Regions from separate parts of the Bacillus infantis NRRL B-14911 genome, predicted to be linked through region 2. Evidence: riboswitches for the same ligand, from Rfam matches in the RefSeq annotation. Region 2 holds a riboswitch; the other holds the start of a gene.
The links. A riboswitch is a leader RNA that binds a small molecule or an ion and turns the genes downstream of it on or off. The one in region 2 is predicted to bind cyclic di-AMP.
Positions count from the first base shown of each region.

Region 1 (16,212 bases), 300 kb from region 2:
GCTCGGCATCATATTTGAATACACAATGTTCGAGATTATACGAGACTTCTATTTCTTTTTCCTCTATCAGCCATTGATACCTGCGGATTGCCTGTTTAATCTGCTTATCTGCCCGCACCTCTGATACCTTCATAGGGTACGCGTTTTGATCCAAAGAGGTCATAATCAATAATTGTTTGGTCAAATGAGAAAGCCGCTTTGATTCATCATTGATGATCTCCAAATACTGTACCCGTTCAGTCTCATTCACATCTAACTTCAAAAGTTCGGCATATCCCTGAATATTCATAAGCGGTGACTGGAAATCATGGGATACATTGCTGATGAAGGATTTCCGGGCTTCATCATTATGCTGTAATTGCCTCTGCATGGTGGTGAAGCTTTGTGCAAGCTGGCCAATTTCATCCCGGCGATTGATCGTCAGGTCATAATGGAAGTTTTCACGGGTCAACTCTTTGACCGCCTCTGTCAGCTGTGTAATCGGCTGGATCAGATGCTTGGCAAACCAAATCATTCCGATGATGCTGACGACCGAAACAGCCAGAATGAACCAGGCAAGAATCATATGGATATCAGAGAAAAGCAGTTTGTTATTTGGGCGGATAAACAATGCGAACTGCTGGCCATCAGAAGTAAACGGCACCCCGACCGTATTCCCTACATCATTAGAAAAGTGGCCCATCATAAAGGATTGGCTGGAATCGTCACTCATCCCGTGATAAATCTCTTTTTTATCCAATACTTTCCGGGCTTCCCCTGGAAGATCTGTCTTCGAAAACGCCTCTCCAAAAAACTGTTTTTCCCCTTCCTCATTCAACACGAGCACTTGATATCCCAGCTTCCCTACCGATTCCAAATAGGATATCAGGGCAGTTTGGTGGCCTGGCATTCCTTCGATGCTCGAGACGATCTCCTCTGCAATCTCGACATTCTGGCTGTCGATCTTCTGCTTGGTCGTGGCCGTGTATACCCAGTTTGCCAGGAAGAAACCGGTGATAATACTGATAGCCAGGATCGAGAGGGCAGCAGCGACAAACTTCCGGTACAGCGTCCTCATCCGATAGCCTCCAGCTTATAGCCAATCCCTCTCACGGTTTGAATCTCAACCGTCGCCCCATGTTTCCTGAGGCGATCCCGGATCCGATTGATATGGGTATTCAGTGTTTGTTCGCTTCCTTCATAATCAATTCCCCATACCTGCTCAATCAATAAGGCCCGCGGGGCAATCTTTGGAATGCGGGAAGCAAGAATGCTCAGCAATTCAAATTCTTTCAGCGGAAAAAGAATCGTCTCCTGATTGATCATCACCTCAAAGTTCTTGCGATCCAGCACCATATTCCCCGCCTTGATCACTGTTTCCATTGCCCGCTCCATCCTCCGCAGGACAACAGCTACACGATACAACAGCTCCTTCACCTCGAAGGGCTTAACAATATAATCTTCCGATCCGGACAAGAAGCCCCGCTCCTTATCATCCAGCTGTCCCTTTGCCGTCAAAAGAATCACAGGTATATCATAATCCTCTGACAAAATCTTCGTCAGTTCGAACCCGTCCATTCCCGGCATCATCACATCGACCACCGCTAAATCAACGTTCATCCCTTCTAATATCTTCAAAGCTTCTTCTCCATCATTCGCTTTGACTACCTGGTACCCTTTCCGGCTCAAATGGATGGAAACAAGCTTTTGAATATAGACATCATCATCTACAACCATGATTTTCATGAACGGACCTCCTATTGGCGAATACGGCGGACTGCCTTCGCCATTGTGCTATTGATTATTATGAGAGGTCTGATGATCTTTCTCAAATGCTAATATCAAAGCTGGCAGCAGCACTCCCCGAACCAGGAAAGTATCCATCAGGATACCGACTGCGACCATGAAGCCAAATACGAATAAATCAGCAATCGGCATCGTTGTCAGGGCCGCAAAGGTGGCAGCCAGGATAATACCAGCAGATGAAATCACTCCGCCCGTATTGGTCATGGCAATTTCCAGGGCCTTTTTTACACCATGGGCCTTTCTTTCCTCCATAAAACGGGAAACAAGAATGATATTATAATCCACTCCCAATGCCACCAGGAAGATAAAGGCATAAACAGGCACGCGGGTGCTTATCGCATCGAAACCGAACAGAACATCTACCAGGAAGCTTCCAAGACCCAATGCAGAAACATATGACAGCAGGATAGTCCCCACCATATAAATAGGCATTTTAATAGAACGGGTAAGGGCTATTAGGAGACCCAGAATTAAGACCGTTTCAAGGATCATGATCATCACAATATCTTTATTATTTACATTTCTCTCATCAACCAGCTTTGCCGTAACTCCTCCATAATACGCTTCCCCGTCAATAGAAAGATTCCGGAGCATTTCTGGTGATGACTCCTGGAGATTCTCCATAAAATCAATTGCCTCTCTTGAATAGGGATTCATCGATAAAGCCACACTCAACTTTAAAGCATTGCCATCCTCAGTTTGTCCATCCTTCCGGACTGATGCGATGCCGTCCAGACTTTCCAATTCTGCTTTGATTTCGTCCGTCTTTTCCTTCGACAGGGACTCACTGCTTTCAATGAGCAAAGTAGAAGGAGCAAGCTCTCCCTTATCAAACTGGGACTCCACAATTTCATATCCGACTCGGGACGGCAAATCTTCAGGGAACTTCTTCACTGTATCGAATTCAAACTCAATGTTCATCACATTGATTGCTGTCACAACCAGGAAAATCCCTGTCAAACCGCCGCTAATCCATGGTTTTCTGACCACCAGCCTTGCAATCGATTTCCAAAACGTGTGTTTCAGACCCTTTTTATCCCCATATTTCGGCACCTTCGGCCAAAACGCCTTACGTCCAAATAGGGTAAATAACGCAGGTACAAGCGTAATGGAAGCAAGCATAATAAAGAACATGGCCAGCCCGAATACCGGGGCAAAGTTCTGATAATCACGGAAATTAGCGAAAAATAAGACCAGCATGGCGGCCATCACTGTACCGCCCGCGAAAAAGACTGGCTCACCCGTAGCGCGCATGGCATTTTTCATCGCCGTATATTTACTCTCCACTTCATTAAGCCCTTCACGATAACGGGAAAACACAAATAAAGAATAATCAATAACAGCCGCGAAGAGCAGGATGCTCATAATGGAAGTCGTCGAGTTATTGATTTCCAGCCCGGCAGCCCCCATCAGTGCAACACTCTGATTTACCACCTGGTAGACGATGATCGTAGCCAGAAGCGGGATGAACGCCAGCAGCGGCGAACGATAAATGACAATCAGCAGCACCAATACAATCACAATCGTTGCTAGCAGCAACACGACATCTGCCTGTTCAAACAGCTTCGTTGTATCTCCTGCAATTCCCGCTGGCCCTGTAATATAGAATTTTGTGCTTTCTAATGTATCCGCAATTTCATTGCCGATTTTTGATGCTCTATCGTTAATTTCTGAATAATCCTTGCTTCCAAGACCTTTTTCCAATTCCATCGGGACAATTACCGTTGATTCATCTACGGAAATGAACCCTTCCAATGCCTGGGGAGGAAGCTTGCTGATATCAACGATTCGATCAATCCCTTTAATATCTTCTGCAAGAATTCCTTTCACAATCTCATTGACTTCATCTAATTGAATATCACCGGATTTATTATGAAAAACTAGGATTCCTGGGGTTCCCTGCTCATTTGGAAATAACTCCTCTATCTTATTCTCAGCAATTATCGATGCCGCCTCATCAGGGAGTGATTGAAAATTACTCACTTTATAGTCGCCAAGCTTTGGCCCGGCACTTAAAGCTATCATCAGCACCAGCCAGACTATGATTGTGATCCACATCCCCCGTTTTGTTGATACCCAGTCTGTAATAGGGGTCAGCCATCTTTTCATTACATAGCCTCCTTTTTATTATTTGCTCCCCATTATAAATTTCTAATATAAATTCAATATCAACTTTTGTTTACAAAAAAGGCGCCTGGCCCCTCATACTTCAAAGAGGGACCAGGCACCTTTTTATAAAATTACTCTTCAAGCTAAATACGGAGATCGAAACTCCTCAACAAACAGCCCCGCCTCCAGGACATTCCTCCGGGCTTGGGGGCAATCCTTATTCGTACCAATAAACATATAATAGTCATAACCAAAATGAACAAAAAACTCTTTTCTGAAGCTTAATTTACACCAGACAGCTTCCCTCAAGGTTAACCTCGCCATTTCCGTGATTTCTTCTTTCCGGACGGCTTTCCCTATCCAGATATCTGAGAGGAAAAGCAGTTTCTCCTGGACCGCTGCCGCTTCCGTCCACATCTCAAGAGCATTAACATAAAGTCTGTCCACGCCCGCCTCATCCATAAAAGCAGTGATGGCTTGAATGTAGTTTGTTTCAGTACGCAAGTATTCCTCTTCACCGACCTTGGTGCCTACCTCTGAAAAGCTAGTCCATTCGCTGTCATCGAGATAATTGCCGTATGCATCCCTTTTTTGAGGATCATATTTTGTCACTCTATAATAATTCACTATGCACCTTCCTAACGTTGGGGTATGGGGAAAGTGCCAAGGGTTCAGGTCCCCTGGCCCTACTTCAAAAAGTGAGCCAAGGGACCTGTCCCCCTGGCTCCTTCAATCTTGTATGGTGATGCCGGGACATCGCTTTTTTAACTCAGCAATAAACTCCCTTTTCTCTTTTGGCGAAATTTTTATGCTTCCGAAGGCTGTTGTTTTGTTGAAAATTTCAAGGGCATCCCTCGATGACAGTATTCTGTAGCCAGTGAAAATATCATTTGCAGGAGATACCTTTATTATATTTTCGTAAGAAATCCTGCTTCTAAACGGCCCGCCTTTTATAAATAAGCAATCTTTATAGAAAATATATTTAACCGAAAAAGCAGTCCATAAAATAAAACCCGTCACTATCAGGAATGTTGAAGCAAGTATCAGAACCGCTGGCAATTGAGTGCCGCCTTCAATGAATAATGGGAAGAATGAGACAAAAGCAATCACGAGCACCGCAGCCAGAATTAAATTAGTAAAGTAAGCATCTATTTTTGAATGAAAAACCATAAAAAGCACCTCCCATAAATAAATATCTTATTATATACGTTTTAATAAAATGAAAGTTTCAGACTTGGTGGGTGACCCAAGAGGCCGGGGGGAGAGGCCGGGGGGACAGGTCCAGTGGCCCAGCCTTAAAAGTGAGCCAAGGGACCTGTCCCCTTGGCCCAAGGAGGCAGCGGGCCCACCCGGCAGCCCAGCCCACCCCCGGCCCCTATCTTCCATCCGCCACGATATGGATGTCTATGTTGGATGTTTCTCTCATGATCATGTTGACGATGGATCCTTTTTTGATTTCCTCCCATCGGGTCCTGGCTGACTGGCCTAAGAGTATTTGGGTGACATTCAGTTTTTTTGCTACTTCAATGATGACAGCTGCAGGTTTTCTGCTGCGTTTCTCTTCTAATATTATTGTCGCGTTAAACTGTTCTGCGAGCATTTGCCATTCTTTTATTTTCTGCTCATTAACCGGACTGCTATCACTGCGTTTTTCTGCGGTTACATTCAGGATGTATAGTTCAGCTTTCATCCTATGGGCCATCCGCCAGCCCCGCCTTATTAATTTTTCGGCAGTGGGGCCGTATTGGACGCAGACAAGTATTTTCTCGTTCACACCGATAGGGCCGTTTTCGAGGCTGCCGCTGATCTGCTCGATCCTTTCATCAACATCGTTGGCAATCTCCCTTAGAGACAATTCACGCAGGGCTGATAGATTATTAATCGTAAAGAAATGGGACAGGCTTTGTTCGATTTTCTCTGGTGCATAAATCTTTCCGTCCGAGAGTCTCTTCCGCAATGTTTCCGGCGGGATATCAATCAGCTGAATTTCATAGGCCTTTTGCACAAAGGTGTCCGGGACCCGCTCTCTTACCTTAACCCCTGTAATTTGCTGGACGATATCATTGACGCTCTCGAGATGCTGAATATTCACGGCAGAAAAAACATCAATCCCGGCATCGAGGATAAGGGAAACATCCATATACCTTTTTGGATTTTCAGATCCGGGGATGTTAGCATGAGCCAGCTCATCGACAATGACAAGATCTGGTTTCCGTTCTATGATGGCCTCTACATTCAGTTCATAAAACTTCTTCCCCTTATAGGGAATAATTTTTATAGGAACCTGTTCAAGGTCTTTGATTTGCTCCTCAGTCTCTATACGGCCATGGGTCTCTATGAAGCCAATGACCACATCTTTGCCCTCTTTCTTCAAATCTGAAGCATCTTGCAGCATTTTATAAGATTTGCCGACTCCAGGGGCTGCCCCTACATATAATTTAAGTTTTCCGCGGCTGGATTCAGTGATTTCATGAAGAATCTCTTCAGGTGTTCTTCTTCTAAAATAAGGATGATTTTGTTTCATTCCCGTCACCTCGATTCAAGATCCGCATACGCAAAAGGCACCCTAACCAATATGATTAGGGAGCTTTTTCACTACTGCAATAATTTTTCCAAATCCAGATTCAGCATCAGGACATTGACACGTTCTTCTCCAAACAAGCCCAGCTCTTTGCCTTGAGTGTTTTCTTTGATCAATTTTGTTAACTGGTCTTTTGATAGCCCAGTTTCATCCATAATTCTATTAACCTGGGCCAGCGCTCCCTCTACTGAGATATGGGGATCAAGCCCTGAACCTGAGTCAGTAACCAGATCGACCGGCACCTCACTGATTGGCGTATCAGGGTTAGCTGTTTTCCAGGCTTCTATTGATTCTTCCACCCGCTGGAGCAGATCCCCATTAGAAGGGGCATAGTTATTGGAACCGGATCCTGCCCCGTTATATTCAATAGCTGATACCCTTCCATGGAAGTATTTCGGATCTGTAAAATTTTGTCCGATCAATTCAGATCCAACCACTTCATTTTGTTCGTTATAAATCAAGCTCCCATCTGCTTGATCCGGCATGATGGCCTGTGCCATTCCAGTTGTCGCAATAGGATATATCAGGCCGGCGAGGATCATGATGGTAAAGCTGGACCTGATGATTGGACCCGCAATCTTTTGTTTGTTTTCCATCAGTAGCTTCCTTCTTTCATATAAAATTTAGATAAAAATTGAGACGAGCATATCTATTAGCTTGATTCCGATGAACGGTACAAGGACACCGCCCAGTCCATATATGGTTAAGTTTCGTTTCAATAAGCTGTTGGAGCTCATCGGTTTGTATGCGACCCCTTTCATAGCAAGAGGAATCAACAATGGAATGATGACTGCATTGAAGATCAAGGCCGAAAGGATGGCAGACAATGGCGTTGACAGCCCCATGATGTTCAAAGCAGACATCTCGGGAATGGCCAGCATGAACATGGCCGGGATGATGGCAAAATATTTCGCGATATCATTGGCGATACTGAACGTCGTCAGTGCTCCGCGGGTCATAAGCAATTGCTTTCCTATGGAAACCACTTCAATGATCTTGGTTGGATTGGAATCGAGATCCACCATATTGGCGGCTTCTTTGGCTGCTGTTGTACCGCTGTTCATCGCAAGGCCCACATCTGCCTGGGCCAGCGCAGGTGCATCATTGGTGCCGTCGCCTGTCATGGCCACTAGCTTCCCTTGGGATTGCTCATACTTTATCACTTCAATCTTATCTTCCGGTTTACACTCAGCGATGAACTCATCCACACCCGCTTCCTTCGCTATGGTGGCAGTGGTCAGAGGATTATCGCCAGTTGCCATGATTGTTTTAATGCCCATCTTCCGTAGCTGGTCAAAGCGTTCTTTCATTCCAGGCTTCACTGTGTCCTTCAGATAAATCAGGCCAAAGATTTTTCCTTCCATCGCAACGGCCAAAGGTGTACCGCCTTCACGGGCAATTTCCTTTGCTTCTTCATCCAGATCAGCCGGAATCTTTCCTCCCTGGGCCCTTACCCAGCTTTTGACTGAATCGACTGCCCCTTTCCTCACCTGGCGGCCATCCTTCAGATCGATCCCGCTCATTCTGGTCTCTGCCCTGAACTCAATGACCTGGCCTTCTGCAGCCACCGAACCATCGAGTCTGCTGCCTTTTTCCTTCAGCAATTCTATGGTGGAGCGCCCTTCAGGTGTTTCATCATGCAGGGAGCTGATCCCTGTCCAGTAGTGGAGCTCTTCTAAAGAAGCATCTCCCACTGGGATGAAATTGCTCGCCATCCGGTTCCCAAATGTAATCGTACCTGTCTTATCCAGAATAATTGTATTGATGTCCCCTGCAGCTTCTACTGCTTTCCCTGACATGGCAAGAACATTGAACTGGGTAACACGGTCCATCCCCGCAATGCCGATTGCCGACAGCAGTCCCCCGATCGTCGTCGGGATCAGGCAGACAAGCAGTGAAATCAGTACAGGTATTGCAAGCGAGAACCCAAGGTAATTCGTGAAAAATGGAAGTGTGACAACCACGATCATGAAAATTAACGTCAAGCTTGTGAGCACAGTGTTCAAAGCAATTTCGTTAGGCGTTTTCTGGCGTTCTGCTCCTTCTACTAATGAAATCATCCGATCTAAGAAAGACTCGCCAGGATTGCTGGTGATTTTCACTATAATCTGGTCACTGACCACCCTTGTTCCGCCCGTAACAGAATTGAAATCACCGCCAGCTTCCTTGATGACAGGAGCCGATTCACCCGTGATGGCTGATTCATCCACAGACGCCAGGCCTTCGATGACCTCACCGTCGCCGGGAATCATTTCACCCTGTGAAACCACGACTATGTCGCCTTTCTTGAGAGATGTTGAAGCCGTTTTTACTGTTTTTCCATTGGCTTGCAAAAGGTTTGCTGTAATTTCCTGTTTCGATTTTTTCAAAGAATCAGCCTGCGCTTTTCCGCGTCCTTCAGCGAGTGCTTCAGCAAAATTTGCAGATAATACAGTAAACAGTAGGATCAGGGCCACGGTGATATTGAACCACGGTTCAACCTCGCTTCTGCCAAAGGCATCAGGCGTAAAGCATAAGATCAGTGTAATGATGAAACCGATCTCCACCACGAACATAATCGGATTCTTCACCATTTTTCTCGGGTCAAGCTTCGTAAAAGACTCCTTAAGCGCCTGAACCACCATCGCTTTATCCATCATTTTATTTTCATCCTTATTGTCTTTATGGTTAGGCTGCTGGGGAACATGGGGCTGAAAAGATTTTTTGTCCTCTTTGCCATGCAGCCCTGCAGCTTGATTTGCTTCTTTTAACACATGATTAGCCATGATTATTCACTCCCACCTACAATGTCAGATATTCTGCGACTGGCCCCAATACAAGTGCCGGGAAGAATGTCAGTGCACCTACAATAAAGAAAGTACCGACCAGAATCACTCCGAAAAGAGGGGTATCTGTGCGGAAAGTCCCGATTGTCTCGGGAACAATCTTCTTCGATGATAGTGAACCAGCGACAGCCAGCATGGTGACAAGCCCAAAGAATCTTCCTGCATACATGACGATGCCTGTTGAAATATTCCAAAATGGTGTTGCATCCCCAAGCCCTTCAAAACCGGATCCGTTATTGGCAGCGGAAGAGGTATATTCATACACAACCTGTGAGATTCCATGGAAGCCGCTGTTTGAGATGGCTCCGGCACCAAGCGGCGTATACAAGGCAATTGCAGATGCACCCAGTATCAAAAGAGGATGCATAAGCATTGTTAAGGCGATGAGCTTCATTTCCCGCCCTTCTATTTTCTTGCCCAGGAATTCAGGTGTACGGCCCACCATCAGCCCTGAGAGGAATACGGCAATCATGGCATACATGATTACATTGATGAATCCTGCTCCAACCCCGCCGAATACTGTATTTAAGAGCATGTTGGAAAGGGCCAGCATTCCGCCTATAGGTGTCAGCGTATCATGCATCGTGTTGACGGCACCTGTTTCAGAGGCTGTTGTGACAAGCGCATAGAAGATGGATTGGCCTGTGCCGAACCGGACTTCCTTCCCTTCCATGCTGCCTTGATCTGTATTAATTCCCAGTGCATTCAATGCAGGATTGCCTTGATATTCATAGAACAGGGCAGTGCCAAGGAATACAGTGAAGACCATCAGCATTGATACAAACAAGACACGTCCCTGTTTGGCATTTCCGAGCATTTTTCCATATGCAAACGGCAAAGCAGTCGGCAATAGGAACATCAGCAATATTTGAATGATGTTGCTGATAGCATTCGGATTTTCAAACGGATGAGCTGAATTGACTCCAAAAAAACCGCCGCCATTATTGCCAAGTTCTTTGATGGATAAAAATGTCCCGACAGGTCCGCGCGCGATCTCCTGGGCAGTCCCCTCGATCGTATTGACTGTTACAGTAGGCTCCAATGTCTGCGGAACCCCCAATGCGACCAGAATTAATCCTGACACAATGGCGATTGGCATCAAAACACGCGTAATCGCTCTGAATAAATCAACAAGGAAGTTTCCAATTTCTTTTCCAGACAGCGCCCTGACAAATGCGATGGCAGCTGCCAAAGCCGTTCCCGGCGCCGCAAACATCATAAACAGAATTCCAATCATCTGCCCGAGATAGGAAAGGCCCGACTCACCGCTGTAATGCTGCAGATTGGTGTTGGTCATAAAGCTGATGGCTGTGTTAAAGGCCAAGGTTGGATCCATGCCAGGATTCCCGCTCGGATTCAAAGGCAGGATGCCCTGCAGCCGGAAAACCATATAGACTAGGAGAATCATAAATCCATTGGCTAAAACAAGCGTCATGGCATACTGCTTCCATGTTTGGTTTATCTTTTTGATACCGCTGATTTTAAAGAGAATGTTTTCGATCGGGCCGAACACTTTATCCAGCCCTGTTTGGCTATAATCAAAAGCCTTTGCCAGATAGATGCCGGCAGGCTTTGCTATCAGAATCACCGCCGCCATAGTGACAATGATTGAAAGAATCGTCGTAATCACCTTTTTTTACCCCCAAGTAGTTAAAATTTCTCCGGATTAAGTAATACATAGAATAAGTACAATGTAGTAAACGCCGTAATGCCAAGCAGCAGAACCATTATTTATTTTCACTTCCTTGCTCTACGGCTTCAGCGGACCAACTGGCAAGTCCGAGCATTAAAGCCGGCAGGATGATGAAAAGGCTGACCATGATAATGTCCGACATTTTGATAACCTCCTGATTTCTAACTTAATAGACATGAAATATTGCTGCTTTTGGAATACACCACATATTTTGCTCCATATGTGCAATAAAGGCGCATTGGATAGCCATGAACCGTGGCAGCGACAATGATAGGTGCACAAGTGCTGTTCCTGATGACCTTCAGCAGGGTGCATGTTTCTGCAATCTCACTTTCAAAGACAATCACCTTCATGAACCGTCCCTGGAGAATCAAGTACTCATCTTTGAGGCCGAACTCCACCACACGCTGATGGCCCCTGCTTTTTAAAGCTCTGATCACTTGAGGATCAGATGAAACAAGGCAGCATGAATGCGAATCGCTCAAATGGCTTTGTACCCGCAGGAGCACTTCTTCATTTGGAATGCAGACAAGTATGGCATCCTCTGTTTGAGGCAGTGTCAACACAGTTACCTCCCTTCTTTTTTAAAGCCCTGATTTACTCGTTGCTCAGAGATCATCAAAAAGCATTATCATGCCTGAAAAGTTGTGAAAGCGTTTGTTCTCAGCTGAAATACTGGAAATAAAAACCATATTCTGAATACAAAAAGAGACCAATGATTACTTCTCCCCCAATATGAATCCAAGAGCACAGATCATCCGCATCTTTGTCCAGATGCAAAAAACTGCATAGAAAAATCTCTTGTTCATTTGGAGAAAAAGCACCCATTGGTCTACTTAACACCCAGCCGGCTGGCATCAGCCCTCTATGTGTTCTGTCTTCCATGTTCACTTTTTCAAGATAGGCATAATAAAAAGACCTTCTTATCACTCAAGCTGCCCTGTCCGTTGTTTGACACAACAAAAAGGGCCCCCTGAAAAGGCGGTCTCTATGACCTCCTTCGCTTTAGCCGACGAAGTTAGCTGACGGGTAGGATGGCGAAAGAGTTTGAATCTCATCCCTTCTGCAATAGCAGAATTAACCCCTGTTGATTGGTTCCTCCGTTCTCGTTTCCGAGACTAGGCCGAATATTGAGTTGTTTGATTGCTGTTTACGAAAGCAATCGTACTCCTGCTCAAGGAAAATGTAAATCTTAAAAAAATGCCATATTTGGCTGTTTTTTTTGATATTGAGGATTTTTCTTTAGTTTTTCTCTTAAATGCTGACTAATTAGCTGTTTTTCGATGTTTTTTGAAATTCATATTTTTATTGACTTTAGCAGTGCCTCTCACTAACATAAACCTTGAAATTCGCTATAACTTTGAAAATCTCAGGGAGGAACTGGAATTGCAATCTTCTAAACGACGATTAGAGGCTGAATTAAGTGAAGCATTCATCAAGCTGCAAAGGGAGCTGATCGGCCGCGGGCCGCAGGAGACCAGGACATATATTGTGGAGGATATGGTCATTGCCAGATTCAAAGGTGTCCTGACCGTGGAAGAAAAGCACCTGGTTGAACATGAAACCGGCAGGCAGCTTGTCAAAAAGATGCGGCAGGTTCTAAGAGAAATGTACAGCACGAACATTGAGGAGATAGTCGAAAAACATACCAAATGCAAAGTCCTTTCAAGCCACAGTGACATCAGCACCAAAATGGGAGAACGCATGGAAGTGTTTGTGCTCGATAGAAACCTGGAAAAATGCCTTGAGTAAAAAAGTTGTATTTCTTTAAAAAAGAGAGCATTTTCGAGAAAAGTGGATTTTTCTAAAGAAATTCAATCCTAATTTCTTATTTTCCGGGTTTTTCCTTTATGCGAGTGGAGATTATCATAAATCCTAATTCTGACCTGATCCGCTGAATCCATACAGAACGGAGGACCCAACTGATTATTCCAGAATAATTATGGGGTGAAGCCGAAAGGCCGGGGGACTTCTGCCTTCCGAACCCGTCAGCTAACTTCGTAAGCGTTGCAGGAGAGAGGAGCGATATCCATCCAGCCTGATTACAATTAAATAGCACTGAAACGCTGAATCTTATTGAGCGGGGGAACCAACTTTTGACTGCATGCTGCAGTCTTGGGGTGAAGCCATGAATGGCAGGGAGACTCTTACCTTCCTAATCCGACAGCTAACTCCGTAAGCGTTGTTTAAGAGAGTGATCGTTGCCATACAAGCACACGTTTGTTTACCTGTGCCTAAGCTGCGGAGAATACTCTCCGCAGCTTTTTTAATTTTAGTAAAAGGGGATCGTGCCGATGACTCAGGTATCAGAGCAAAACAAAAATTATATTAAAATAAAAGAAGCCCAGAAAAAATATCATATAGAACTTCTTCATCTTCAATTTGTTGATTTAGAAGGAGCCCTTAAGCATGTGACCATTACCTTTGATCAGCTGGACGATGCCTTAGAGGGGAAAATCATGTTCGATGGCTCCTCCATACAAGGTTTCAGCCCTATCAACCAATCAGACTTATACCTTAAGCCGGACATAAACACTTTTTCCGTCATTCCATGGTCGATAGAAGAAGGATATAGTGAAGCCAGGCTTTTGTGCAGCGTGGCCAATCCTGATGGCACCCCATTCGAGGGTGACCCCCGCAATGTACTGAAGAGGACGGTAGAGAAAGCGGCAAGCTATGATTATTCAATCAGCATCGGTCCGGAACTGGAATTCTTTTTATTTGGGATGGATGAGAGTGGCAATCCTACGACAGTTCCTCAGGATAGCGGAGGATATTTCGAACCGGCCCATGACCTGGGTGAAAAAGTCCGCCTGGAAATCTACCGGACCTTAAAGGCCATGGGATTCAAGATTGAGGCCTCCCACCATGAGGTCGCAATGGGCCAGCATGAAATTAACTTTAAGTTCATGGATGTCCTGGCATCAGCCGACAATGCCACCACATATAAATGGATCGTGAAAAATATCGCCAAAAACTTCAACCTGCACGCCTCCTTCATGCCGAAGCCAGTCCAGGGATTGAACGGTTCCGGCATGCATGTGAATATTTCACTGTTTAAAGACGGGCAGAATGTATTTTTTAACGAAAATGATCCAAACGGACTCTCGGAAGATACTTATTATTTCATAAACGGCCTGATGAAAAACATTGCGACTCTTACAGCCATCACCAATCCGACAGTCAATTCCTATAAGAGGCTTGTCCCGGGGTTTGAAGCGCCTTGCTATATGGCCTGGTCCACATGCAACCGGTCGACCCTGATCAGAATTCCCTCATCACGGGGAGCCGCAACCAGAGTGGAAGCACGCCATCCCGATCCATGTGCAAACCCTTACCTGGCTTTTTCGGTGATTGCAGAAGCAGGGCTGGAAGGAATCCGATTAAAGCAAAGGCCTGCCGATCCCATTAATGAAGACATATACAGCATGCCCGAATCCAAAAGAGAATTACTCCGGATCAGCCACTTACCGGACAATCTGGAAACAGCACTCGATTTATTGGCAGACAGCCCTCTCGCAAGAAAAATTCTCGGCGATCACATTTTCAGGAAGTTCATTTCTCTAAAAAGAGCTGAGTGGAAGGAATACCGGAACACAGTGCACGACTGGGAGCTTAAGAGGTATCAGATGAAGTTTTGAAGATGTGGGGCCGGGGGGTCAGACCCCTTGGCCCAGTCTCAAAAAGAGCCAGGGGGTCTGGCCCCGTGGCTCTTTTTATGTAAAAAATTGGTGATTACGAGACTCCAATTGATTAAAATAAAAGATAGATTGAGAGCGGGGAGGAATCTGATATTAAATCGCTGATTGGGAGAATAATCTCAGCAACAGGCATACTGTTTTTCATTTCTTTGCCACTTACCATCTTTTTGGTCCTATTTTTGACTGTTATGTCCACAGACGCAGATGAAAAAGGGGCTATAACATTTAGCCTCCTGCTGCCGGCTGCCTATATCATCCTTGTTTTAATTTACATAGTCCTAGTTTCCCTTAAGCAATTTCTTTGGAACAAGTATCAGATAGGACAGAGAATACTTAATAACTGGGAAAAGTACAAAATTGTGATTATTATAGCAGGCATTATTTTAATCATGCTATTCCGCGGTCCTCTGATCGCTATTCTTAGTATATGGTTCATTGATTGGGTTTCTGAAAAAATGAAGAATTGGAAAGCATCTACGGTCTGGTTCTTTGCCCTTGCTCCATTCATATTGCTTATTATTTATATTTTATTGATTGTAGGCATGGTTGGTTAAAAAGGCCGGGGGGTCAGACCCCTTGGCTCTTCGTCCTATCTTCCCAATACATTCCGCTGATCCTTCCTGACGGCTAAAAATAAAGCTGCAAACCAACCTATCAAACTCCACCCTAAGAATATATTTATGAAGTATATTACTACTCTGTTAGACTTATTTTTTCTCTTGGCTATGATGCTAGGGATAAAATAAAAAACTACCCCAATAAGTAAAGGTATAATTTCCATTAAAACTCTTCCCCTTCAGTTTGTTTGAGTCCGCAGATACCGTGGGGACAGGCCCCTTGGCTCAACTTCAAAATGAGCCAAGGGGCCTGTCCCCCTGGTTCTTACCCAGCAGCTATTACAATATAAACTCCATTTTTCTGCTCTTCGTTGTCATCCCAATAGACCTGTAAAATTCAATGGCAGATGCATTTTCCTCAGATACTCCCAGTTCAATACTATCAACTTGGAGGCTTCTCCCAAGATCGAAAATGTATTCAGTAAGTTTTTTTCCGATACCTTTCTTTCTTTGTGCTTCAGCAACACATAAACTCTTTATATATAATATCTTCCTCGCCTTAACAAAAGTATTTTCCTTTACTTCTTCTTCCTTTGCCACTGTAACACCGACAATTTTATTAGATATCACAGCCACAAAAATATGGTGTTTTCCATCGATTAATTGGCTTTGAAAAAAACCCCTTTCGACTGGAGCCAAATTTTCTTTGTACAAATCGGGTCTTACATCAACATGGAATTCATGAACCTGTCTAAATAAAGGCAGCAATGACTCATAATCACTTTGATTGGCATTTCGAATTTGTATATCCATATTTCTCTACCTTTCATTGATTTTCTAAAGGTAACCAGCCCTATTGTTGTTTAAGAAAAGCCACTTGGGATTTCGCAGCTGTTCGGAGATATATGCACTCTTAGGGCGGGTTTGAACAGGCCCCTCGGTTCTTATCTATGCCCCTCTT
Region 1 is NC_022524.1:4,755,271-4,771,482, forward strand. It holds gene N288_RS23580 (sensor histidine kinase) at 1-1,057, opposite strand, end outside; gene N288_RS23585 (response regulator transcription factor) at 1,054-1,725, opposite strand; gene N288_RS23590 (MMPL family transporter) at 1,774-3,894, opposite strand; gene N288_RS23595 (hypothetical protein) at 4,033-4,521, opposite strand; gene N288_RS23600 (PH domain-containing protein) at 4,624-5,064, opposite strand; gene kdpDN (KdpD-like non-kinase potassium sensor) at 5,270-6,418, opposite strand; gene kdpC (potassium-transporting ATPase subunit KdpC) at 6,490-7,071, opposite strand; gene kdpB (potassium-transporting ATPase subunit KdpB) at 7,099-9,240, opposite strand; gene kdpA (potassium-transporting ATPase subunit KdpA) at 9,257-10,918, opposite strand; gene N288_RS25920 (potassium-transporting ATPase subunit F) at 10,951-11,028, opposite strand; gene N288_RS25925 (hypothetical protein) at 11,028-11,135, opposite strand; gene N288_RS23625 (hypothetical protein) at 11,155-11,556, opposite strand; cyclic di-AMP (ydaO/yuaA leader) riboswitch at 11,986-12,128, opposite strand; gene N288_RS23630 (Na-translocating system protein MpsC family protein) at 12,341-12,745, shown strand; cyclic di-AMP (ydaO/yuaA leader) riboswitch at 12,876-13,015, shown strand; cyclic di-AMP (ydaO/yuaA leader) riboswitch at 13,048-13,191, shown strand; gene glnA (type I glutamate--ammonia ligase) at 13,288-14,634, shown strand; gene N288_RS23645 (superinfection immunity protein) at 15,284-15,475, opposite strand; gene N288_RS23650 (GNAT family N-acetyltransferase) at 15,591-16,064, opposite strand; gene N288_RS23655 (GNAT family N-acetyltransferase) at 16,196-16,212, opposite strand, start outside.
Region 1: another riboswitch for cyclic di-AMP. It lies ahead of glnA (type I glutamate--ammonia ligase); the one in region 2 lies ahead of N288_RS01100 (dicarboxylate/amino acid:cation symporter).

Region 2 (16,212 bases):
CTTTTCGGTGCCATTGTCGGATCAACGGATGCTGCTGCCGTCTTCGCTGTCCTCAAGGATAAGAATATCGATGAACGGATTGGCGCCACTCTTGAAGCAGAATCAGGCTCCAATGATCCGATGGCTGTCTTCCTGACAGTCGCCATGATTGAATTGATCACCCTTCCGGAAGCAAGCATCTGGTCCTTGATCGGAACCTTTTTCCTCCAGATGAGCATTGGCCTCCTGTTTGGACTGATCTTCGGCAGATTGGCCGTGTTTGCCCTTAACCGCATCAATCTTGATTCAGGCGGCCTCTATCCTGTCTTTGCCACAGCCTTTGCACTTTTAACATATGGAATTACAGCCTTTGCGAGCGGAAGCGGCCTTCTTGCCGTCTATATCGCTGCCATTATCATCGGAAACATGGAACTTGCCTACAAGCACACCATCTTCCGCTTTTCTGAAGGATTTGCCTGGATGATGCAGATCATGATGTTTGTGATTCTCGGCCTGCTGGTGTTCCCTTCCGAGCTGTTCAGCCTGGATATATTCCTGAAAGGCATCGCCATTTCTGCAATCCTTATATTGATTGCAAGACCTGCAGCCGTCTTCTTGTCCACTATCAGGATGGGATATAAAACGAACGAACTCATTTTCCTTTCCTGGGCCGGACTTAAGGGAGCCGTACCAATCGTATTGGCCACCTTCCCTCTTCTTGCAGGAGTTGAGGGAAGCCAGCAGATCTTCAATGTCGTCTTCTTCGTCGTCCTGACCAGCTGCCTCATTCAAGGCTCAACGATTACAGCACTCGCAGCGAGACTCAAGCTGACCGGACCGAAAAAAACGACGCCTATGCATTCGCTTGAGCTTGTGTCCATCGGAAAGGCAGATGCAGAAATGATTGAATACGAAATGGAGGATGATGCCCAGATCATCGGGCAGACCCTGATTGATATCCCGTTCCCTAAAGGTGCGCTTGTGAATGCCATCATCCGCAATGATGAACTGATTACCCCGGCCGGCAGCACCATCATCCTTCCAGGGGATGTGCTGTATATCCTCGCCAGCCGCAAGAGCAAACCGCAGCTCAAGAAGCTTCTTCTGCAGAAAAAAATAGAAGAAGCGGCCGAACCGACTGCGTAGTACTTCCCGCGGTTCACCCGTTCCATCAAAAAACACCGTCCTTCATCCGGACGGTGTTTTGCTTTCCCTATTATCAGGTTAATTCCCTGTTTTTCTTTTTCTCAGATTCACCGACGATGACTGCACAAGCGGCATCGCCTGTAATATTGACGGCTGTTCTCGTCATATCAAGAAGCCTGTCGATCCCTATGATCAGGGCGATCCCTTCAACAGGAAGGTTAACAGACTGAAGGACCATCGCCAGCATGATCAGGCCGACACCCGGCACGCCTGCTGTTCCGATGCTCGCAAGCACAGCTGTCAGAACGACTGTCACAAGCTGGGTGAACGTCAGATCAAGGCCATATACCTGCGCGATAAAGATGGTGGCCACACCTTGCATGATCGCTGTTCCATCCATATTGATCGTGGCGCCAAGCGGCTGAACGAAGCTGCTCACCGATTCAGGGACCTTCAAGTTCTTCTGGGCCACATTCATGGAAACCGGAAGTGTGGCATTACTGCTCGATGTACTGAAGGCCACGCTCATTGCAGGGGCAAAGCCCTTGAAGAATTCAAATGGATTACGCTTTGCCAGAAAGTATACTGATGACCCGTAAGTCACAAGTGTATGGACGATCAGCGCTGCAAGGACCACACCCATGTACAGCCCCATCGCTTTAATCGCATCTACTCCCTGAGTGCCAACTGCCGATACGATCAGGCCGAAGGTTCCATACGGAGCAAAACGCATGATCAGGTTCACAAGATACATCATCAGTTCATTCCCCTGGTCAAACAGCTTCAGGACCCCTCTGGTTTTCTCGCCAAGCATGGTTAGTGCAAAACCGATGAAAACAGAAAAGGTAATGATCTGCAGCATGTTTCCTTCTGTAAATGCCTTAATCGGGTTTGTCGGAATGATATTCAGCAAGGTGTCTGATACTGGCGGCGCCTCCTCCGCCTGGAACTCCGCGCCGGTAGTATCAAAAGTTCCTACAGTTCCCGGCTGGAATATATAGGCGAATGCGATCCCTATGATCAAAGCCATACAGGTAGTCGCCAAAAAGTAAGAAATTGTCTTCAAGCCAATCCTTCCAAGCTTCTTCGGATCGCCGAGACCGGCGGTGCCAAGCGTGATGGAGAAGAAAACAATCGGCACAACGAGCATGTTGATCAAGTTGAGGAATATTTTCCCCAGCGGAGTGAACAGGTAGGTGTTCAATGTTTCAAATAAATCCGGGGAATATAAGTTCAATAATAAGCCGACAATGCCCCCCGCAATCAGAGCGATGATAATCTTTGTTGATAGTTTCATCATGCAGCCTCCTTAATCGAATTTTTAGCATAAAAAAACACAGAGGGCGAGACCTCTGTGTTTGAACGCAGACTTGTCCTCTCAATAACGCTTACGAGGTTAGCTGTCGGATTCGGGCTTTGAGAGTGCCCTACCTGTAAAGGATTCACCCCGAGGCATGTGTATGCCGGTTGGATCCCCCGCTCTTTAAAAGATTAAGCGCATCTTTCGATAAATTTTTTTTAATTTTACTCTATGAACCTAGCTTCTGTAAATATTTAAATACTGGAACTGTACTTTAGCCTCACAGAAAAACAAAATAAATGACTGCCGCCAGGATAATTCTGTAAATGGCGAACGGCACCAGCTTGATTCTGTTGATGAGCGCCAGGAAAAAACGGATTGAGGCCAGGGCGAACACAAAGGCACTGATGAAGCCGACAATGAAGAATGGGATGGCATCAGGCGTGAAATACTCCCAATTTTTCAAGAGCGACAGCCCGCTCGCTCCAAGCATGACAGGCACCGCCATAATAAAGGTAAAGTCAGAGGCTGCCCTATGGCTGAGTCCAAGCAGCACCCCGCCCGAGATTGTGGAGCCTGACCGTGAAAAGCCCGGCCATAAAGCGATGCATTGGAACAATCCAATGAGGATTGCCTGCCGGTAAGTGATCTTGTCCACTGTCTCAATGGCCGGCTTCCTCTTTGAATAATAATCAGCTGCAATCATAAGCAATGCTCCAGCCACAAGGCCGATTACCACTGTATTGACAGAGAACAGATACTTATCTATATAATCCTCGAACAGAAGCCCAAGAACCGCAGCAGGCAGCAGGCCTGCAATCACTTGCGTGAGCTTCAGCCTCGGTCCATCCGATTGTTCCTTCCCCCCTTTACCCAGCCCGAGGAGCTGGATAAACCGGTCCTTGAACACAATCACCACCGCAAGGATCGACCCAAGCTGAATGACAACCTTGAATGTATTGGCTACTTCCTTCGAGAAAAGCTCTTTGGATTTTAATAGAATATCGTCCACTATAATCATATGGCCCGTAGACGAAACGGGCGCGAACTCAGTGAGACCTTCAACAATGCCCAATATCAGGGCAACAATCATCTCTTTCATCATTTTCCTCCAGAACAAAACAGCTGCCCCGCACGCAAAAGCTTCAAATATGAGCTCTCACTCGGCGGAGCAGTCCTGCCATCTATTTATTTATCTTTCTCTTTATCATCTTCCATGATGCCTTTTGTTGCCTTTTTGAATTCACGAAGCGTATTGCCGGCTGCCCTGCCAAGCTCAGGAAGCTTTTGCGGACCAAATATTAGCAGCGCAACAAAAACGATGATCATGATTTCCCCAAATCCTAAATTCCTCATCTCTGCACCTCTTTTTTCAGATTAATTTTTATCCATCACTAACAGAGGAGGAGATAAAAAACTTAGAATGAAAAAAGACCGGCGTAAGCAGGAACCTCAATTTTTCCAGCATGATATCCATCCGGAAATACCTTCTATAAAGCAGCATGCCGGCCGGCGCTGCCAATAATGGAAGATACGGGGCTGTTCCCAGGAGCTTCCCTTTTCGCTCAAAAGGTTTTTCTTTCGAAAAAGCCTTGCCCTCCTCCAGTACAATCATTTCAAAACGCTTGTCATCGCCCGAAAGCAGGCTCGAGAAAGGGTCATGACCTAGTCCCCATAGACTATAAACACTGATTGCAAATAGGAAAAGGAGATTCATTCCCGCCATAGTGTCTTCCCTTTCAGTTTGATAGAATTATCATACTTCGTCCGTCCCGGTTTGGAAAGACCGAAAATTGAGAAACGAGCCCCTTTTTATGGAAAAAAGAAAAGGAACAGGCTATCCTGCCCCTTCCTATCTCAAAAAATCATCAGGCAAATGACGCTGGCTGTTCAAAAACATGGCCACTCTTCTTTTATGATCCAGCTTGAACAAATGAACACCGGTATCTCCTGTAGCAAAGAGCCGGGTGCTGGTGTTGGGCAGTCCAAGCAGCGCCAGGATCAGCATGGAAATCAACCCGCCGTGCGAAACCGCAGCAATCCGCTTGTATCCTTTTTGTTCAGCATCATCCAGCAGCTCTGATAATACAGTTTCGGCACGGAATCTCATTTCAAGCATCGACTCCCCCTTCTCGATGCGCACATGCGGCTTTCTGCCCTCAGGCGGTTCTGGATAACGGATGCCCGCTTCCTCCCGGGACATCCCGGCCAGAACCCCATTATTGAATTCCATCAGCCTTTCATCCGTCTTCAGCCCGCACCCTACTCTGTCAGCTGTAATAACCGCTGTTTCATAGGCCCTTTTCAGCGTACTTGCCCAGATGATATCTGGAGGATAGTGTTCGGTGATAAACTCCGCAAGAAGGCCCGCCTGCCTCCTTCCCAAACTGGTCAGCGGAAAATCCGCCCTGCCCTCGTGGACGTTCAGCAGATCTGCTTCTGACTGGCCATGGCGGATCAGCAATAATTCAAGCATACAATCCACCCCTCTTTCTTTTTTATGTATAAAAAGATGTTCCACTGCCAAAATAAGGATGAATCTTGGCAGGAGAACAGATTAGTCAGCAAATCAAATACTTTTTTGCAGCCAATAAAAACTAAAACGAGGTGTAACGTGAATATTTCGGAATTGCTCATAAGGATCTCAGTTTCATTTCTTGTCCTTTTTCTACTAGCCAGACTGATGGGGCGGAAAGAAATTGCCCAGATGACCTTTTTCAATTTTGTCTCAGCCATTGCCATTGGATCTATTGCAGCCAACACAGTCCTTAACCCGAATGTGGCCCTTCGGAGCGGCGTCATTGCACTCACCGGCTGGGCAGTATTCACCATTCTCATGGGTTATCTTGATATCAAATCCCGGAAAGCAAGGTTATTCCTGGAGGGCCAGCCGCTGATTGTCATAAAAGACGGCAAGGTGATGGAAGATTCCCTCCGCAAAGCCAGACTGGATATAGATGCTTTGAATGCCCTGCTTCGGCAGAAAAATATCTTCTCTATCTCTGATGCCGACTATGCAGTGTTTGAAACTGACGGCAAGCTGTCGGTGCTTAAAAAAGAAGGAAAGCGCCCGCTGACGCAAAGCCATGCAGCTCAGGGGAACCCGGTGCCTAAAGATGCCTATCCGGTCGGCACTGCCGTCATTTCCGATGGCCAGCTTGTCTCCCGGAATCTTGACGGCTTAAACCTTTCCCAGGAATGGCTTGAAGACCAGCTCCAGCAAAGCGGCGCCTCCCTGTCTGATGTCTTTTACGCTGAAGTTCAGCAGAATGGCACCCTTTATGTTGACTATAAGGATGATCAGCTTCAATAACCGGAGAAAAGACTCTTCATAACTGACTGCGGCGCGGGCTTTACTGCAAAGACAGGGACCTGTAGCCAGGCCCCTGTCTTTCATTTATGCTATCTCACCAGCTCTACAAATTGCTCCAGCTTCTCAAGGCTGGTCAGGTTCTGATTGCACATCATGCTGTCGCTGCAAATATAATTGCCTTTTCTTACGTAAGTCCCTTGAACGGCGCCTTTCTTTTGGGAGACAAACAGTCCTGCCTCTCCATGTTTGCCGCATATGGAACAAATCCCTTTTTGGCTGATCGGCTTGAAGGTTCCCGTCAGGCCGGCAAGCTTATTTTTATACAGCACGGCCATATACCTTCTCCCAGTGCCTCTGTCGTCCCAGGAAAAGTAGGAAAGACCTTTCTGCTCCTCCAGCCCGGCTTCAGGCACCTTCAGCTTTTTAGCCTTGGGAAACAGCTTCCTGGCTGCCTGTTCGCCCACTGCCGGAAATGGGATGATATAAGCCTGCAGGCCTTCCAGGAACCGGTCTGCATCTGTCCTGTCCTTTATATCAGGCAACGGGGCAAGAAGCTCCTCCTGCTCAGCAGTGAGCTCTGGAAACAGGGCTTTAGCCTTCTCGGCTGTGATGGCTCTCAGTGCATTCAGAACCCCTTTATCATTTACTGAACTGTGCCCGTTCACAAGGTGGGCTGCCTGTTCTTTTATAAAATTATACTGGTCGTTCCGGATAAAGTGTTCCATTTCATTCACTCCTATTCTGTCCCGGATCAGGCTGTTGATTTCTAAAGACAATTATAAGAAAAATCAGCAGCCGGGAATAGGCCGAGAATGACTCTGAACCAAAGTGTACCTACTGCCTGCGCTTCTGTTTTGAATAGACTATCTTTTTGATTGTTTCATTGGCCAGGAAGTATTCTTCCGCCAGCACTTCGACCGGCTTTCCGTTCCGGAATGCCATCCTGATTTCCTCATTGCGTGCATCAATCTGCTTCCGCCCTCCGGAGGACTCCCCCCACTTTTGCCGGGCAGCCTCAGGCTTCGGAATATAAATCATCTCACCTTGAATATATTTCTGGATCTCCGCTATCAGCTCTTCAGGCAAAACAGCAGCTGCTTTTACATAGCTCATTTCGGCCAGCTCCTTATTTTAATGGTTTCTTAAATAAGGGGCAAAGCCAGTAATAGAAATGAGATTACATTGTAAGGGCGATTATATGAACCATCTCCCCATGCAAAGTATCGCCTTTCCTCTTACAGGCTTTGCATGAGCCGCTCCAGTATCCGGCAGCCGGAATATTTCTGCCATTTTACCCACCTCCCGATTACCCTGATTTTGGTATTTATTATAGTACAATTCGGGTGTGTCTGCATGTTTTTTGTGAGAACAGGCTGCATGCTCTGCGGCTGTCCCTGTGCCTTGAGGAACAACAAAAAAAGCATGGAAAGAGCAGAAGCCCTTTTCCATGCTTTCTTATTCTAGCAGCAATTGCCCGTATTCCCCAGCAGTACAAGGCCTTTCTTGTCTCCGCTAAGATCAAGGACCAGATCCTCTACATTCGGTTCAATGATCGGATCGATTGCCACCGTGATTTCATTGATTGTTGATACATTATCGTCCTCTTCCGGCTCATCCAGAGCCAGTCCTACTTTTGGCTGTCCTCAGCCATAGCCTGCGAAATATATGCGGATATTGCGGGCATTTTCTTTTTCAAACATCTGCTTTAAAATATCGCGTGCCTGATCAGTGATTTTCATCTGCAATTCCTCCTTTGCTGCTGTTATTATTACTTTACCACACAAACACCCGGGCTGGTATCAAATCAGCTCCACACAGCCCTGGGACTGTCATCCAATTGCTTCCTGCGATTGCATTTTTGCCCCAACACTGTCAGACTAGGATTGACAGATTATGAAGGCGAAGGTGAAAAGCTTGATTGAAGTTAGAATCTCAAACATTACCGATGACGAAACCAATAAAGGTGTGTTCGCTACCCGTGATATCAAAAAGGGAGAGCTGATCCACAGGGCCCCGGTACTTGCATATCCAAATGAAGAACATAAATATATTGAAAAAACCAGGCTCGCCGACTATGTATTCGAGTATGGGACGAACCATTCTGCCCTTCTCCTTGGATATGGAATGCTGTTCAACCATTCCTATGAGCCGAATGCCGATTATGAAATCAGTTTCGAGAATCACTCTTTTGATTTCTATGCTTACAAGGATATAAAAAAAGATGAAGAAATCATGATCAACTATAACGGCGATCCCGATGATGATGCTCTACTATGGTTTAACGGAGGAGAAGAATAAGGAGGGGCAGCTTCCCTCCTTATTCACTCTGCCATCCTGCTGTTCACATAAAATACGAGCCCCATCATAATGGCTATACAGAGCATGATCAAAAACTTCGGTGAACCCACTCCCAGAATACCGCCGATAATGAGAACGATGCCAAGAACCGCTTCCGTTCCCCCTACTAAATGGGCCAGTTTGTTTTTATCCCTTACCCTTTTTTCATTGAACCCCGATAGAAGCCACGTCATTTTCTTAACTCCTACCAGAAAACCAAGCACAAGAAAAATAGTTCCAAAAATAATTAAATCCTGATTCATTGATTCATCTCCTTATAATTTCTTCACTATGGCCGGAATAATATAAAAAGGAATAAATAGGGTTGCCAGCAGATAAATTAAGATCGTTTCTTTGTCCAGGCCGATCGCTGCCGAACTGGCAGTTTCCAAACACAGCAGCACGATTAAAATAAAATTCAGCAGATAGATGCTCCGCAGTGACCATTTTGCAATGTTGGCATTTACCCTGTCATCAAACTCGACTTCCTCTTCCTTCATACGCACCCTCAACATTTTGGCCAGGGCCACAAGGACAATTCCACATACCAGTAAAGTCCACTTGAAGATGCCGTCATCCATTAGAAACAAAACGAAAACAAAGGAAAGGACGGGCAGATAAGTAAACAGTATTCTCATAATCATTCCTCCATCCAGAATAGCTTCTCAACGGATGTATCAAGGGCAGCAGCAATCAGCAGGCAGACTTTAATGGTTGGATTATACTTCTGCGATTCAATCAAATTCATCGTCTGACGGGTCACCCCGACAAGCTTTGCCAGGTCTCCCTGCGTCAAGTTCCCTTTTTCCATCCTTGTAATCTTTACCGCATTCTTAATCAGAATTTCTTTCAAACACGCGCCTCCCACCAATATTGCCTTTTTCTGTTATTTAGATTGTAACATATAATTTACTTTTGTCGTATATATATGACAATATTCTTTGGGAATTTTTTAAATATTGCGATTCAAACGTTCAATTGAATCCTCACATCCTTGCAGCAGCAGTCCATTGTTACCCTTAGTCAAACGTTTGATTAAAGTCTCGTACACTATTGCATCAGCAGCCAGTTGCTTTCCTTCATCAAACGTTTGATTAAACCTTGGATACTGTGACAGCAGTACAATTGCAGCCCTTAATTAAACATTTGATTAATACCTTTACATTCTCACACCTATGCAAAAAGGAGGCATCCTGAAAGGAGCCTCCTTAGACAAACTATATATAATCCTTACTTCCGCTTATTCAACCGTAACAGATTTAGCCAGGTTGCGCGGTTTGTCTACATCGCATTCGCGGTGCAGGGCAGCATAGTAAGAGATCAGCTGCAATGGTATAACAGAGATAAGAGGTGTTAACAATTCATTTACTTCCGGAATCACGAAGCGGTCTTCTTCCTGTTCAAGACCCTTCATGCTGATGATGCATGGGTTGGCGCCGCGGGATACAACTTCCTTGACGTTTCCGCGGATGCTCAGGTTGACGCTTTCCTGTGTAGCAAGGGCAATGACCGGTGTACCGTCCTCAATCAGGGCGATGGTACCGTGCTTCAGCTCTCCGCCGGCAAAGCCTTCAGCCTGGATATAAGAGATCTCCTTCAGCTTCAGTGAGCCTTCAAGCCCCACATAGAAGTCGATTCCCCGGCCGATGAAGAAAGCGTTGCGTGTTGTTGCCAGATATTCGCGGGCAATCGCTTCGAATTCTTCTTTGCCGTCACAGAGGACCTCCATAGCATTGGCAACGATGCCAAGCTCCTGAACCAGGTTAAATGGCAGTCCAAGTCCTTTGCTCTTCGCTGTTACTTCTGCCAGGATGGCAAGAACAGCCAGCTGGGCAGTATATGCTTTTGTTGAAGCAACTGCAATTTCAGGACCTGCATGAAGAAGCAGCGTGTAATCAGCTTCACGGGAAAGGGTTGAACCCTGAACATTCGTGATGGTCAGTGCTTTGTAGCCCATCTCTTTAATGTTCACAAGCACGGCACGGCTGTCTGCTGTTTCACCGCTCTGTGAAATAAAGACGAATAGCGGCTTTTCTGACAGAAGCGGCATATTGTAGCCAAATTCGCTGGCAATATGGACTTCCACCGGAATCTTAGCCATTCTTTCGATGAACTGCTTGCCGACAAGGCCGGCATGATAAGAAGTACCAGCTGCGATGATGTAGATCCGGTCGCTTTCATTCATCGCATCAAGGATGTCCTGGTCGATGACCAATTCATCATTTGCATTCTGGTATTTCTGGATGATGCGGCGTGTCACAAGCGGCTGCTCATCAATTTCCTTCAGCATATAGTGAGGGTATGTGCCCTTTTCAATATCGCTTGCATCAAGCTCTGCTGTGTAGGGATTTCTGGCAATGATTTGGCCGTCCATATCCTGGATCATGACTTCGTTCTTTTTAACGATGACGATTTCTTTATCCATCAGCTCGACATACTGGTCTGTCACCTGAAGCATTGCCATTGCATCGCTCGCAACCACATTGAATGTGTCGCCAAGACCGACAAGAAGCGGGCTCTTGTTCTTCGCTACAAAGATCGTTTCATCATTCTGCTCATCAAGGAGCGCCAATGCATAAGAACCCTTCAGCAGGCGCAGTGTCTTGCGGAAAGCATCTTCTGTTGCTTCCCCTTCATTTACGAACAGCTCAATCAGCTGGACGATGACTTCTGTGTCCGTATCGCTCTGAAGCTCTACACCGCTCAGAAATTCGCGCTTCAGCTGGTCATAGTTTTCAATAACACCGTTGTGTACGAGTGTGAAGCGTCCGCCCGCACTCTGGTGGGGATGGGCATTCTTTTTGCTCGGTACACCATGAGTCGCCCAGCGCGTGTGTCCGATCCCGGTGTGGGCTTCCACATCTCCATCAACGATGCTGCGCAGGTCGGCAATGCGGCCTTTTTCCTTGAAAACATGAACACCGTTTTCGTTCATGACCGCGATCCCTGCTGAGTCATAGCCTCTATATTCAAGCTTTTCCAAGCCTTTTAATAATACTTCCTTTGAATCAGTGTTTCCGATATAACCTACAATTCCGCACATACTTCTGTGTCCTCCCTAATAAAGGGGGCAAGAAGCCTTTTTTAGAGGGCATACTTGCCCCCTTATCTCTAGTTTTTGTTTGTTCAGAAGCATATCCCTCTCTTTGTCCACCAAGTTGCCTTGATGCTTTAAAGAAGGATTTTCGGTTGTGCTTGCTCAACCGGGAGGCATCCGCCGAAAAATCGATAAACCTCCTCCTCGTCAACTAGCCCTCTCATGGCTAGTTCAGGCGCTTTAAAAGTATACCCTGACGACCCACCTTTCTATTATTGAATATGCTTTGCACAATGGTTTGCAAAAACAGGATAATCATACATCACTACGTGAGAATCCGTCAACTGATATCATAAAAAATACACATTTTCCCATGAAGCTTTGGGGCTCCATATAAAAAAATATGCATAGAGGCGCCAAAGCGTTCCTCTATGCATATCTTCCCTTCCATTACTCCTTTAAACCCATTTCCTCGCGGACAACAGCGGCTATGCGTTCCACATAGGCCTCACACTGCTCCTTTGTTGGCGCCTCAGCCATTACACGGACCAATGGCTCAGTGCCGGAAGGCCTGACAAGGATGCGTCCGTTTCCGTTCATTTCATTTTCAACCTCTGTAATCACGGCATGAACCTTATCGTTGTCTGTTACATGGTGCTTGTCTGTAACTTTAATGTTGACGAGCGTCTGCGGGAACTTCTTCATTTCATTCGCAAGCTCTGACAGCGGCTTCTTGGTCGCTTGCATGATATTGGCAAGCTGAAGGCCAGTCAAAAGTCCATCACCGGTTGTGTTGTAGTCAAGGAAGATAATATGGCCGGATTGCTCCCCGCCAAGGCTGTAGCCCTCTTTTTTCATTTCCTCCACCACATAGCGGTCTCCGACTGCAGTCTGGATGCTTTCAATGCCGTTTGCTTCAAGCCCTTTGTAGAAGCCCAGGTTGCTCATGACTGTGGATACAACTGTGTTATGCTTCAGACGGCCCTGCTCTTTCAGGTATTTTCCGCAGATATACATGATTTGATCTCCATCAACGATGTCGCCATTTTCGTCTACAGCAATCAAACGGTCTCCGTCGCCGTCAAAAGCAAATCCGGCATCTGCCCCTTTTTCCTTTACAAAGGCCGAAAGCGCTTCAGGATGCGTCGATCCTACGCCATCGTTTATGTTAAGACCGTTAGGGGATGCGCCCATTGTCGAAAGGTCGGCATCAAGGTCTGCAAACAAATGTGCTGCCAGTGAAGATGTAGCACCGTTCGCACAGTCAAGCGCAATATGTATGCCTGAGAAGTCTTCATCAACACTTTGCTTCAAATATTGAAGATATTTCTGTCCGCCTTCAAAATAATCATTCACCTGGCCAAGGTCTGCCCCTACCGGACGCGGAAGCTCATCTTCTGCCTTATCCATGAGAGCTTCAATTTCCAGCTCCTGATCATCTGAAAGCTTAAAGCCATCAGGCCCGAAGAATTTGATCCCATTATCAGCTACAGGGTTGTGGGAAGCTGAGATCATGACACCTGCCTGTGCACCAAGGGCTTTTGTCAGATACGCTACTCCAGGCGTTGAAATGACGCCGAGGCGCATAACTTCAGCTCCAATGGAAAGCAGTCCTGCTACAAGGGCTCCTTCCAGCATATGCCCTGATATGCGTGTATCGCGGCCGATCAATACTTTTGGGCGTTCCTCATTCTTTGTTAGCACATATCCGCCAAACCGGCCCAGTTTAAAAGCCAGCTCCGGGGTCAACTCACTGTTTGCAATCCCTCGTACTCCATCGGTACCGAAATATTTACCCATTAAAAATCGCTCCTTCTAACCATAGTGACATTATATTTAAGCTTCTTCATTCTTTTGAGTGATAGAAATCTTTACTGTTTCTCTTGATAGCTTCCAGCTTACATTATCGGGGCCAGTCACCTTTACAGGCACATTATGCTCCCCTTCTGACAGGCTGCTTGCATCAACGAATATATTGAAATCTGCAGAACCAAGGCCATTGACCACACTGACCGGCCCCTGGACAGACAGATTTGTTCTCCCTGATCCATCAGCGAAAGCAGCGGTATATCCTTCTGCTGCCCCAGTCAGGTCAATCGGAAGGTTCGAGAAGGTTTTGGTTTCATCCTTCTCTGTTTCTTCCGCAGGAGGAGTCGCCGTCTCAGCTTCATCTTCTTCTGCTTCTGAGCCGGCGTCCTCCTGATCTTCCTGGCTTTCAGCTGTCACATCCACGGAAGCCTCTACTGTCTTCGGATCGACAGATGTGATGCCGTCCGGGATGATGACCGGAAGGGTCTGAACACCATCTTTGGTGATCTTGCCCAGGTCAATCTCAACCCTAACTCTTTCCGTCTGGCCGAGCGCTTCTTCGCTTCCGGTGATTCTCGCCTCAGCTGTATCCAGATCAATACTGTTAAGCGTCACACCCGAAGGCAGTGAACCTTTCCGGACGACATCGATCGGCACGGTCTTAGCGAGGCTTTTCACAGACACGGTAACCTCTACCGTCTCTGGATCGACAGCTACATTCAGCTTATTCATATCCCTGTCGAGCACCCTGATGCTTGCAGCTCCTGTGACAGATTCCTCTATCGGACCTTTGACATCGAGAGCTGCCTTCACATAGCTGATGCGGTCGACTACGTCCTTGGCACCCGTTATTTTAACAGTTTCAGGCTTAACAGATGGTGCTCCGGATGTGAATCCGTCTCCAAGCAGGGACTGGTTGAATTCAGGCTCTACCTTGAACTCCTTCGTTACTTTCTCCTGGATAGAGACTGTAGCATATAACGGATCGACTGTTACATCGAGGCGATCCGAAATGTCCCTTACAAGGATCCGGACCTGCTTTTCGCCAACTTCAGCATCAGATAAATTTACATATACTTCAAAGTCCCGCTGCGTCTTGGCGATCTGGACATGGCTTTTCGGCCCTGACACCCTCACATCTACAGTATCCGGAACTCCGGTGACGACAAGATTATCGGTATCATAATAGGATTTGACCGGGACATCTTCAATAAGCTCAGTGTCCTGATCCCCGGGAACATTAACCTCGCCCGATTTGTCGGATCCATCATAGACAGCATCAAAAAGGAGCAAAGCCAGAACAAGGGCCACAGCTTTCATGAACCACCTGTTGTCCACCAGCTTATCAATCAGCTTATCCATTTTTCTTCCCCCTCCAATTCCAGCGGGCTGAAGAAGACTGTTTCGCCTTCTGGCTGACAATCAATTCATTGGATAGGAGCTCCTTGAATGCCTCAGAGCTCAGGCTTCTATGAAGCTCACCGTTTTTAGTCAGTGAGACGCTTCCCGTTTCTTCAGATACAACGATGGTAAGGCTGTCTGTGACCTCACTGATTCCCAGGGCGGCCCTGTGCCTTGTGCCAAGTTCCTTAGAAATGAACGGACTCTCAGACAGCGGCAGATAGCAGGCTGCAGCTTCCACACAGTTCCTCTGGATAATGACCGCCCCGTCATGAAGAGGTGTATTCGGGATGAAAATATTGATCAGGAGCTCTGATGATATTTTTGAATTCAGCTGAATGCCTGTTTCTATATAATCGCCCATCCCTGTTTCTCGCTCAATCGAAATCAGGGCGCCAATCCGGCGTTTAGCCATATAATCAACGGCCTTTGTAATGGAATCCACCATCTTTTCCTGTTCATTTTCTTCCTGGGAGCTGCTTCTCGAAAAGAATCTTCCCCTCCCCAGCTGCTCAAGCGCCCTCCGGAGCTCAGGCTGGAAGATGATGATAATGGCCAGGACCCCCCATAGCAGAACCTGTTCCATCATCCAGCCAAGTGTCTGCAGCTGGAATTTATCGCTGATCACCTTGACGATCAGAATGACAAAAATCCCTTTCAAGAGCTGTACGGCCTTGGTGCCCCTCACAATCATGATCAGTTTGTAGATGACGTACCAAACAAGGAGAATGTCAACAATATTAGCCAGGTATTTCAAAATTGAGAAATCTGCAAACGACATTATCCCTTCCTCCAAATATATTTTTCCAAAAAGCATAAGCTTTGTTTTCAATGTATGTAACTCACATATTATATCATAAATACTCTGAAAACCAATGATATGGACATGGGATATATTGCAAAGCTCTTGGCGTGCCTTCTCATTCATCTAAAAGAAAATCCCTGCCAAATGAATATCGGCTCAGCCGGATATTTCTAGTTTGACAGGGATTTGCTCTCTCTATTCAATCAGCCTGCTGCAGGCTCTTTTTCTTTCTCATCGAACACATTCACAAGATCTTTGCCAAGGCTCTTGATATGATACCAGAGCCACTCAAACACTTCATTCACTTCCTTGATATCACCAGTCACCTGGCCTGCAGAAGCCATATACTGCTCTCCATTGATGACGGTCACATCGCCATCGACCTGGCCTTCGATTTTTATCTTGCCATTGCGGACAATCACATCACCCTTGATTACTTCACCTTCCGGTACGATGACCGTGTCATTCTGGACGATCAGGTTCGGCTGTTTGGAGACCGAAAAATTATGGTCCTTATTCCAGGTGGAGACGACACTTCCCATCATAAGGATGAGGAACAGGGAAGCAGCAGTAAGCAGGGGATGATGCCTGAACCAACGCTGGAAGCCCACCTGCTTCTTTTCTTTTGGAAGCTTCGCCATCACACCAGCTGTGAAGCCTGACGGAGCTTGTATATGTGAAGTGCTTTGCACTAGTGCAATAGCTCTCTTTAATTCATGAAAATAAGAGCGGCATTCGTCGCAGCTGCTCAAATGCTCCCTTAATTGCTGTTCATGCTCGGCTGAGATCTCTTCATCTAGATACTCGTGCATATACTCGACAATCTCTGCTGGACATTTCAAAGTTCTCACCCTCTTAAAATGATAAGCTGAATTCATTTTTGCAAAAGAAGATGGCATAGCCATTCATCTCTACACATGACGCAGCTGCTTTCTTAAAGCTTCCCTGCCCCTGTGTATGCGGGTCTTAACCGTCCCGAGCGGCAGGTCCATAATCTCGCTTATTTCGTTGAGAGAAAGCTCCTCGATATATTTCAGCACAATTACTGACCTGTATTTTTCAGGAAGCTTGGAAATTTCGTTTTG
Region 2 is NC_022524.1:174,627-190,838, reverse strand. It holds gene N288_RS01105 (potassium/proton antiporter) at 1-1,125, shown strand, start outside; gene N288_RS01100 (dicarboxylate/amino acid:cation symporter) at 1,199-2,422, opposite strand; cyclic di-AMP (ydaO/yuaA leader) riboswitch at 2,496-2,633, opposite strand; gene N288_RS01095 (undecaprenyl-diphosphate phosphatase) at 2,706-3,527, opposite strand; gene N288_RS01090 (twin-arginine translocase TatA/TatE family subunit) at 3,614-3,781, opposite strand; gene N288_RS01085 (hypothetical protein) at 3,810-4,151, opposite strand; gene N288_RS01080 (histidine phosphatase family protein) at 4,278-4,901, opposite strand; gene N288_RS01075 (DUF421 domain-containing protein) at 5,040-5,738, shown strand; gene N288_RS01070 (FusB/FusC family EF-G-binding protein) at 5,828-6,463, opposite strand; gene N288_RS01065 (CD3324 family protein) at 6,573-6,851, opposite strand; gene N288_RS01060 (SET domain-containing protein) at 7,653-8,036, shown strand; gene N288_RS01055 (DUF3784 domain-containing protein) at 8,060-8,338, opposite strand; gene N288_RS01050 (hypothetical protein) at 8,351-8,713, opposite strand; gene N288_RS01045 (helix-turn-helix transcriptional regulator) at 8,716-8,928, opposite strand; gene glmS (glutamine--fructose-6-phosphate transaminase (isomerizing)) at 9,316-11,118, opposite strand; gene glmM (phosphoglucosamine mutase) at 11,563-12,912, opposite strand; gene N288_RS01030 (CdaR family protein) at 12,949-14,283, opposite strand; gene cdaA (diadenylate cyclase CdaA) at 14,276-15,103, opposite strand; gene N288_RS01020 (anti-sigma factor family protein) at 15,331-15,969, opposite strand; gene sigW (RNA polymerase sigma factor SigW) at 16,039-16,212, opposite strand, start outside.